Regions from separate parts of the Variovorax sp. P4_B11 genome, predicted to be linked through region 1. Evidence: riboswitches for the same ligand, from Rfam matches in the RefSeq annotation. Region 1 holds a riboswitch; the other holds the start of a gene.
The links. A riboswitch is a leader RNA that binds a small molecule or an ion and turns the genes downstream of it on or off. The one in region 1 is predicted to bind thiamine pyrophosphate.
Positions count from the first base shown of each region.

Region 2: another riboswitch for thiamine pyrophosphate. It lies ahead of AC1DYD_RS22075 (LuxE/PaaK family acyltransferase); the one in region 1 lies ahead of thiC (phosphomethylpyrimidine synthase ThiC).

Region 1 covers NZ_JBFUHO010000006.1:189,914-194,373, reverse strand. The annotation lists gene AC1DYD_RS09085 (acyl-CoA dehydrogenase family protein) at 1-193, shown strand, start outside; gene AC1DYD_RS09080 (YchJ family protein) at 276-713, shown strand; gene AC1DYD_RS09075 (DUF3047 domain-containing protein) at 943-1,773, shown strand; gene AC1DYD_RS09070 (VTT domain-containing protein) at 1,815-2,798, shown strand; TPP riboswitch at 2,826-2,931, shown strand; gene thiC (phosphomethylpyrimidine synthase ThiC) at 3,012-4,460, shown strand, end outside.
Region 2 covers NZ_JBFUHO010000026.1:16,504-20,963, forward strand. The annotation lists gene AC1DYD_RS22070 (acyl-CoA reductase) at 1-1,318, opposite strand, end outside; gene AC1DYD_RS22075 (LuxE/PaaK family acyltransferase) at 1,315-2,418, opposite strand; TPP riboswitch at 2,487-2,580, opposite strand; gene AC1DYD_RS22080 (GNAT family N-acetyltransferase) at 2,585-3,151, opposite strand; gene AC1DYD_RS22085 (helix-turn-helix domain-containing protein) at 3,153-3,740, opposite strand; gene AC1DYD_RS22090 (aldo/keto reductase) at 3,868-4,460, shown strand, end outside.

The DNA of each region.
Region 1 (4,460 bases):
GGCCGCCATGGCCAAGCTGTTCGCCAGCGAGATGGCCGAGCGCGTCTGCAGCGCGGCGATCCAGACATTGGGCGGCTATGGCTACGTCAACGATTTCCCGCTCGAGCGCATCTATCGCGACGTCCGCGTGTGCCAGATCTACGAGGGCACTTCGGACATCCAGAAGCTGCTGATCCAGCGCGCCCTGGCCTGAGCCGCCGGGGCGTCGAGGGGAGGGTGATTTGCAGGGTCTGCACAATACGCCCCAGGAACTTTCCTTCGCCCACTTCCCTTCCATGTCCGCATCCCCCTCCCAACCCGCCCGTGTTCCCTGCCCCTGCGGGCGTCGTGACCGGCGGGAACTGCCGCTGGTCTACGCCCAGTGCTGCGGGCGCTACGTGGACGATTTCGAGGGCACGCCGGCACCCGACGCCGAATCGCTGATGCGCTCGCGCTACACCGCCTTCGTGCGCGAACGGGCCGACTACCTTCTGGCCACCTGGCATGCTTCGACGCGCCCGGCGGCAGTGGATTTCGAGGCCGGGGTGAAATGGCTGGGGCTTGAGGTCCGCTCGCGCTCGGTGCTCGACGCCGACCACGCCGAGGTCGAGTTCGTGGCCCGGCAGCGCAGCAGCGCCGGGGTGGCGACCCGGCTGCACGAGCGCAGCCGCTTCGTGCGCGAGGAGGAAGGCATCCACTGGCGGTGGTACTACGTCGACGGCGATCTGCACTGACCGTCCTGGGTCATCGAATTCTTGCTCCTGAGGCGCCCAGCTTGCGTCAGTAGCTATCGATTCGATAGCGATTCGAAGGCGATTCGTCCCGATTGTGCGCAAGGGCGAGACAGAGCGATTCCTTTTGGCCTATTTATTTTCCGTCGTGCCGGCCTCACACTTCGTGCCAGTCGGCAGAGCGTCCAGGGCGTTTCGTCCGACCCCTCAAAGAAAGACGAAGAGACCACCTATGGACAGCACGACGAAGACAGGCTGGCAGCGCCGGGTCGCTGCCGCGGCCTTGCCCGCCCTTGCGACGCTGCTGCTGTGGTCGGCGGCGCCGGCGGCCGGCGCCGAAGAGGGCCCGACCCTGACCCCGTTCTCCAGCGCCCGCGGCCCCGAGGCGCCGGCACCCTGGCGCTTTACCACCCTGCCCAACAAGACCGCCACCCGTTTCGAGGTGGTGCAGCAGGACGGCCAGCGCGTGCTCCGGGTGGAGGCCGACCAGTCCTATGGCAACCTGGTGCATGCGACGCAGACGCCGCTGAACGCCAACACGACCCTGGCCTGGCGCTGGCGTGTCGAGGCGTTCGTGCAGGACGCCGACCTGCGGACCCGGTCCGGCGACGACGGCGCGGCCAAGGTCTGCGTCTTCTTCGACTTCCCGACCGACCGGCTGTCGGTCGGCGAGCGCACCCGCCTGGCCCTGGCGCGCCGTGCCACGGGCGAACAGGTGCCCAGCGAGGCGCTTTGCTATGTCTGGGACAACAAGGAACCCAAGGGAAGCTCGCTGGTGAACGCCTTCACCAAGCGCATGCGCATGGTGGTGCTCGAATCGGGGCCCGCGGCCCGTCCGGGCGCCTGGGTGGCCGAGCGCCGCAACCTGCTGGCCGACTACAAGCGCGCCTTCGGCGACGAGGCCGGCGACACCATGCCCGACGTGGTGGCGGTCGCGATCGCCGCCGATGCGGACAATACGCACGGCCACGGCGTGGCCTATTTTTCCGACGTCGTGTTGCAAGGCGGCGCCTCCGCGCAGCAGGCCACGACCGCGCCGGCGCGTCTCCCGCAAGGAGAATAGCGCCGGCCCCGCCCCATTGACGCCATCGGTCCCGATATCCCATGAACGACTTCGTCGCACTCCTCGCCAGCCAGGGCGCTCTCCTGGTCTTCGCCGCCACGCTGGCGACGCGCCTCGGTGCGCCGGTGCCGGCGGTGCCCTTCCTGATCGTTGCCGGCGGGCTGACCGTCGGCGGGCAGCTGTCCTTCATCGCGGTGGTGCTGGCCGCCGTGCTCGGCAACATCCTCGGCGACGGCGCCTGGTTCCTGGCCGGGCGCCGCTGGGGTTATCGCGTGATGCGGCTGCTGTGCCGGATCTCGCTGTCGCCCGACTCCTGCGTCAGGCGCAGCGAGTCGATCCTCGGCCGCTGGGGCGGGTGGTCGCTGATCGCGGCCAAGTTCGTGCCTGGCGTCTCGGTGGTGGCGCCGCCGATGGCCGGTGCCCTCGGCATGTCGAACCTGCGTTTCCTGGCCTACGAAACCGTGGCCGCGCTGATCTGGACCCTGCTTTGCCTGTTCGTCGGCCGGATCTTCCATGCCGCGATCCAGGACGTGCTCGCGGTGATCTCCAACATCGGCCTGGGCGCGCTGGCGATCGGCGTGCTGGCCCTGGCGGCCTTCATCGGCTGGCGCTACCGGCAGCGGCGGCTGGCGCAGCAGCAGGCCGACGACATCGAACACATCCAGGTCGAGGTCCTGCGCGAAGCCCTGGCCGCGGGCGCCGGCCCGACGCTGATCGACGTCCGCTCCGACGAGGCCCGCGCCCTCGATACGCGGGCGATTCCCGGGGCCATCGGCATCGGGTTGAAGCAGCTGCCGAAGCGGCTCGGTGCGTTCGCCGACGGGCGCGAGCTGGTGGTCTTCTGCGACTGCCCCGACGACGCCTCGGCGATAGCGGGGGCGCGCATTCTGGCCGCCGCCGGGCTGCCGCGCGTGCGCGTGCTGGCCGGCGGGCTGGACGCCTGGGTGGCGATGCATGCGGCGGAAGCCTCCACGGTCGAGCCGATGCGGGCGGGCGTGGGGCTGGCAGCTGCACACTCCGCTTGATCCGGCGCCTGCAAGCGGCCTAGAATCGCCCCCGCTCCGGGGTGCACGCAGAGGCGTGCTGAGATGGCCAAGCGGCCGAACCCGCGAACTTGATCTGGTTCATGCCAGCGTAAGAAGAGCTGCGACTCCCCGGCATTCCCCCGTTCCTCGGGGAACGATGCCGCCCAGAGGCATCGCGGAGCACCCGTTGTTTCCCAAACAGGAGTGCCCCGCATGAATGCCAGCGACAAATTCGCTTCCCTGCTCACGCTCACGCGCGAGCCCTTCCCGGCCTCGACCAAGGGCGCCATCGCCGGCAGCCGGCCCGACCTGCGCGTGCCCGTGCGCGAGGTGTCGCTGACCAACGGCGAACAGGTCTCGCTCTACGACACCTCGGGTCCGTACACCGATCCGGCCGCCGCCATCGACGTCCGCCGCGGGCTGCCCGGCGTGCGCGATGCCTGGATCGCCGAACGCGGCGACACCGAAAGCTACGAAGGCCGCGTGCACCTGGCGCTGGACGACGGTGCGACGCACGCCGATCGCGATGCCCGGCGCATTGCCGAGCTGCGTGCCGGCGCCGCGGCGCTGCAACGCACCCCGCGGCGCGCCAAGTCCGGCGCCAACGTGACCCAGATGCACTACGCCCGCCGCGGCATCGTCACGCCCGAGATGGAATACGTCGCGCTGCGCGAGAACGGCCGCCGCGAGTGGATGGCCGAGTACATGGCCGACGAGGCACGCGAGAAGCGGCTGGCCGGCAACCCGATGGGCGCCCGCATCCCGAAGATCATCACGCCCGAATTCGTGCGCGACGAAGTGGCGCGCGGCCGCGCCATCATCCCCGCCAACATCAACCACCCCGAGGTCGAGCCGATGGCGATCGGGCGCAACTTCAAGGTCAAGATCAACGCCAACATCGGCAACTCGGCGGTCACCTCGAGCATCGAGGAAGAGGTCGAGAAGCTGGTCTGGGCGATCCGCTGGGGCGCCGACAACGTGATGGACCTGTCGACCGGCCGCAACATCCACACCACGCGCGACTGGATCGTGCGCAACAGCCCGGTGCCGATCGGCACGGTGCCGATCTACCAGGCGCTCGAGAAGGTCGGCGGCGTGGCCGAGGACCTCAGCTGGGAGATCTACCGCGACACGCTGATCGAGCAGGCCGAGCAGGGCGTCGACTACTTCACCATCCATGCCGGCCTGCGCCTGCCCTTCATCCACCTGACGGCCGACCGGCGCACCGGCATCGTCTCGCGCGGCGGATCGATCATGGCCAAGTGGTGCATCTCGCACCACAAGGAGAGCTTCCTCTACACGCACTTCGAGGACATCTGCGACATCATGAAGGCCTACGACGTGAGCTTCTCGCTCGGCGACGGCCTGCGCCCCGGCTGCGCCTCGGATGCCAATGACGAAGCCCAGTTCGCCGAACTGCGCACCCTCGGCGAGCTCACCCAGATTGCCTGGAAGCACGACGTGCAGACCATGATCGAAGGGCCCGGCCATGTGCCGATGCACCTGATCCAGGCCAACATGGACGAGCAGCTCAAGCACTGCCACGAGGCGCCGTTCTATACGCTGGGCCCGCTGACCATCGACATCGCGCCGGGCTACGACCACATCGCCAGTGCGATCGGCGCGGCGATGATCGGCTGGGCCGGCACCGCGATGCTGTGC
Region 2 (4,460 bases), on a different contig from region 1:
CGCCGGCGGCTCCCAGCAGCTCCGACAGCCGGAACAGTTCGGCCGGAGCCGCGGCCACGCCCGCGGTCTGCAGGAACGGCCGGTGCGCTTCCACCCGCGCGACCACCTGGTCCAGCGTATCGACCGCGACGACCTGGATGCTGCGGTTCAGTGCCGTCGGCACCAGGCCTTTCGCCTCATCGGTGTAGGCGACGCCGAAGGCCGCGCCGTCCTCGCCGATCAGCTCGCCGCCGAGCCCGCCGCCCGCCGCCATCGCCTGCAGCTCGATGGCCTGGCGCCAGCCGGCAACCGCGGCCGAATCTTCCAGTGCGAGGGCCCGGCGGGGGAAGCGGTTCTGCAGGTTGGCGAGCTCGCTGGCGAGGTACTGCGCGAATTGGCGCGGCGACACCCTGCCGCCGCGTTCGACGTAGAACACATGGGGCGAATAGCAGCCTTGCTGGTCGTAGCGCATCACGTCCCAGGCGGCCAGGCGTGCCGTCGCCGGCGCCCGCAGGGTGTCGAGGGCCGAGGCGCTCACCAGGCCGAAGCCCAGCTTGTGGCCGTACGGCAGGAAGCGCGTCGTGACCGGCAGCCGACGGCGGATTTGCTCCAGCGAATCGTTGCCGCCATAGGCGAGCACCGTGTCTGCCTCGGCATAGAGGGCCGATGCCTGTTCCTCCGCACCGCCTTTCCACCACACCACGGCCAGGCAATCGGCCAGCGGCGGATGGACCTCGGCCAGCAGCCGTGCGAACAGGCCCGCGAACAGCGGCTCCGCGCTCGGCAGCTTGCCGATGCTCCCGGCTTTCACGAGCAATCCGCAGACCAGGCTCCAGAGCGGAAGGGCCGGCACGTTGCCGGCCCAGCTGTGGACCAGCAGATCCGGCCCGAAGGCCTTGGCCGCGCCGCCCTTGGGGCGCGGCTGGAATTCGTCCAGCAGCTTGGGATTGGCGAAATCCTCGGCGACGAAGCGATGGAGTTGCGGCGCGCGAAAGGTCTTGAAGAAGGCCGTGAGGCCCAGGCGGACCATCTCGGCGTCGTAGCCGCTGACGATCGGCAGCAGCTGGTCGATCTCCCGGCGGTAGCGGTCGGCCGGGTCCAGCAGGCGGGCCATCGCGCGATCGACGACGTCCACGACCTGCGACACGGTCATGGTCTTCAGATGGCGGCGGCTGGCCTGCTTGACCCGCACGGCGAGCGCGCGCATCTGTTCCGGGCTCAGCACGGGAACGGCGACCTCGAGCCGGGTCGGGCCCGATTCGAAGACCAGGGCCTGCCATTGCACTCGCGCAGGCGCCAGGCCGGGCAGGTAGCCGGCAGCCGCGTTCAGCGTCGTCATGCCGCCGCCGCCCGGATGAATTCCTCCACCGCCAGCGAGCAGCCCTTGGCCTGCGCGCCCTCGGCGCGACCGAGCAGCAGGAAGCCGCCCTCCGCGGCCAGGCCCACGTCCTCGGTCAGGATGGTGGTCACCGAATTGAAATTGGCGAGGTCGCAATGGACCAGGATTGCGCGTTCGCCAGGCGCGACTTCGCGGCCCGTGAGCGGGTCGACCAGCCGAGAACGGATCCAGTGCGGCCCGGACTTCACCGAGGGCACCGACGCATTGCCGGCATCGTAGAACTGCGTGCTCAGCTCGGTCATGCCGTACATGTTGATGCAGTGCGATCGCTCGATGCCGAGCAGCGCGGCCAGCGCCGAATAGAAGGTGTCGAGCGGCAGTTCGCGCGACTGTCCCTTGTAGCCGCCGGTGTCCAGCACCCGGCTGCCCGCGGGCAGGCGGAACGACCGGCCGCGCTGCTTGAGTTCGTCGATCAGGTGCACGAAGCTGTAGCTGGCGCCGAGCAGCGCCAAGGGCTCGCCGCGATGTTCGGCATCCGCCAGGGCCTCGCACAGGCCCGGGAGGTCCAATCCCTGCGGGCTCACGAAGTAGCGGCTCTCCCCGGTGCCGAATGCGTCCAGCGCGAGCGCCAGGTAGTGGGCCAGCGAGGAATTGGGCAGCACGGTTTCAGTGGGGAACAGGATGCCCATGCGCATCCGGCCGCGGCCCTGCATGAAGCGCTCCGAGAAGTTGCGGATCATCGACCGGTCGTAGACCGCCAGCGTCGGATGGAAGTGACGGCCCTTGACCTCGCTGCGGGTCGTGCCGCTGGTCATGAAGACCCGGTCCGTTGCGGCTGGCGGCTCGCAACGCAGGTCCAGCTCCTTGAAGGCGTCGATCGGAACTGCCGGGATGTCGCTCCAGCGCTTCACATTGCGCGGGGTCGCGCCGCGCCGCTGGCAGAAGCGTCGATAGGCCTCGTTGTTGCCGTACTGGTGGGCGAACAGGCGCAAGGCCAGACTATCGAACGCGTCGTCGGTGCACCCGTCTTGCGCGATGAAGGCGAGGACGTCGGCGACCACGTCGCCGGCCGTACCCGTGATCGCGGAGGTGTTGTTCATAAGGACTTCTTCGTGACCGTGAAACGGATGCTCCGAAGGCCACCTCGACCTCGGCAGGATGCGCCGATGATCGAAGTGATTGCTCTTCTTCCGCCGGCATTAACCGGTTCAAGTTCGCGGGTTTGGATCTCAGCACTGTGGCGTGCACCCCGGAGCGTCGTCGATATTACATGGATCCCAGGCGCGCGCGATCCCCGCCGCCCAGCTCCCGGTAGAAATAGGTCGTCGCGCACAGCCCGCCCTGCGGCAGCAGCGCATAGCCGGGAATCACCCCGACCCTCTGCCAGCCGAGTCGCGCATAGAGCCGTTCGGCGCTGTCGCTGGAGGTGTCGAGCACCAGCAGCGTCTTGCCGCAATCGCGTCCCGTCTGCTCGGCCGCGCGCATCAGCGCCTCGCCCCAGCCGCGGCATCGCGCGCGGCGGTGGACCAGCATCTTCGACAGGTCCGCGCGGTGCGGCTGGTTGTCGGGCTGGGCCAGCACCAGCTGCACGGTTCCCACGATGCCTTCCGCATCCTCGGCGATCAGCAGCGCGCGCTCGCCGCTGGCGACCCCCTCGGCCACCTGGCGCCAGAACGCCATGGCTCTCGACAGCGGCAACGGCTGCATGAAGCTCACGGAGGCGCCGCCGTCGACGCAATCGATCAGCAGTTCGGACAGCGCGCGCACCTGCGCGTCGGAGACCGGGTCGAGGCGTCGAATGTGGCGCACGCAAGGGGCTGTGTCGGGGGTCATTTCATCTCCACGCAGAGGGCAGGGTGGCCATCACGACGGCATAGCGCGTCAGGCGGCGCGTCGGGTTGTGATAGCTCACGGGACGGTCGAGCACATGGGCCAGGCAGTCACCGGCGTCGAGCCGATGGCAGACATCGCCGACCGTGACCTCGATGGCGTTCTCGAGCACCCACACCTGCTGGTGGATGCGCGGCTCGCGGGCGCCGCTCTCGTAGGCCACGCGCGCCTGCGGCGGAAAGGCCACCTCGACGATCCGGATCGGCGACGACACGCCGGCGGGAGAGACGTTGCGCCGCACGTAGCCCGAATGCGGATCGCGCCACAAGGGCTGGTCGGCCAGCCGCGCCACCGGGTCGTCGCTGGCCTGCGCCGGCTCGAACAACGAGGCCAGCGCCACGCCCAGGCCGGTGGCGAGCTTCTCCAGCACGACCGCGGTCGGACTGCTCTCTGCGCGCTCGATCAGCGAAATCATCGAGCGGCTGACGCCGCAGTGCGCGGCCAGTGCGTCGAGCGAGAGGCCGCGCGCCGCCCGCAGCGCGCGCACCCGCTCGGCGATGCGCCCGTTCAGTCCGCTTGCTTGATCCGTCATGTTGGAATGAGTATCCGATATATTGGATTAATCGTCCAGTCCGCGCTGCGCCGGCCCGGCACGGCGGCTGCTTGGTTAGCATCGTGGCGAGCGGGAGCGGTTCCGCCCCGAGCGAGAAGGAGTTCCCATGCGATACCTGCAATTGCCCGGCGGCGGGCAAATGCCCGCGCTCGGTCTGGGCACCTGGAAGATGGGCGAGTCCGCTGCCCGGCGCGCCGCGGAAGTCGCCGCGGTTCGCGCCGCCATCGACATGGGCTTGCGCCTCATCGACACGGCCGAGATGTATGGCGAGGGCGGCGCCGAGGAGGTGGTCGGCCAGGCCGTGGCCGAGGCGCTGCGTGCCGGCGATGTGAAGCGCGAGGAGCTGTTCATCGTCAGCAAGGTCTATCCGCACAACGCCAGCCGCGGCGGCACCCCGAAGGCCTGCGCGCGCAGCCTCGCACGACTGGGCCTCGACCACATCGACCTCTACCTGCTGCACTGGCGCGGCGAGCATCCGCTCGCCGACACCCGGGACGCGATGCGGGCGCTGGTCGCCGACGGCAGCATCCTTCGCTGGGGCGTCAGCAATTTCGACACCGACGACATGGAGGAACTCGCCGCGCTGGCCGGCGACTGCGCCGCCAATCAGGTGTATTACTCGGTGGCCGAGCGCGGCCCCGAGTTCAGCCTGCTGCCCTGGCAGCGCGCGCGCGGCATGCCGATGATGGCCTACAGCCC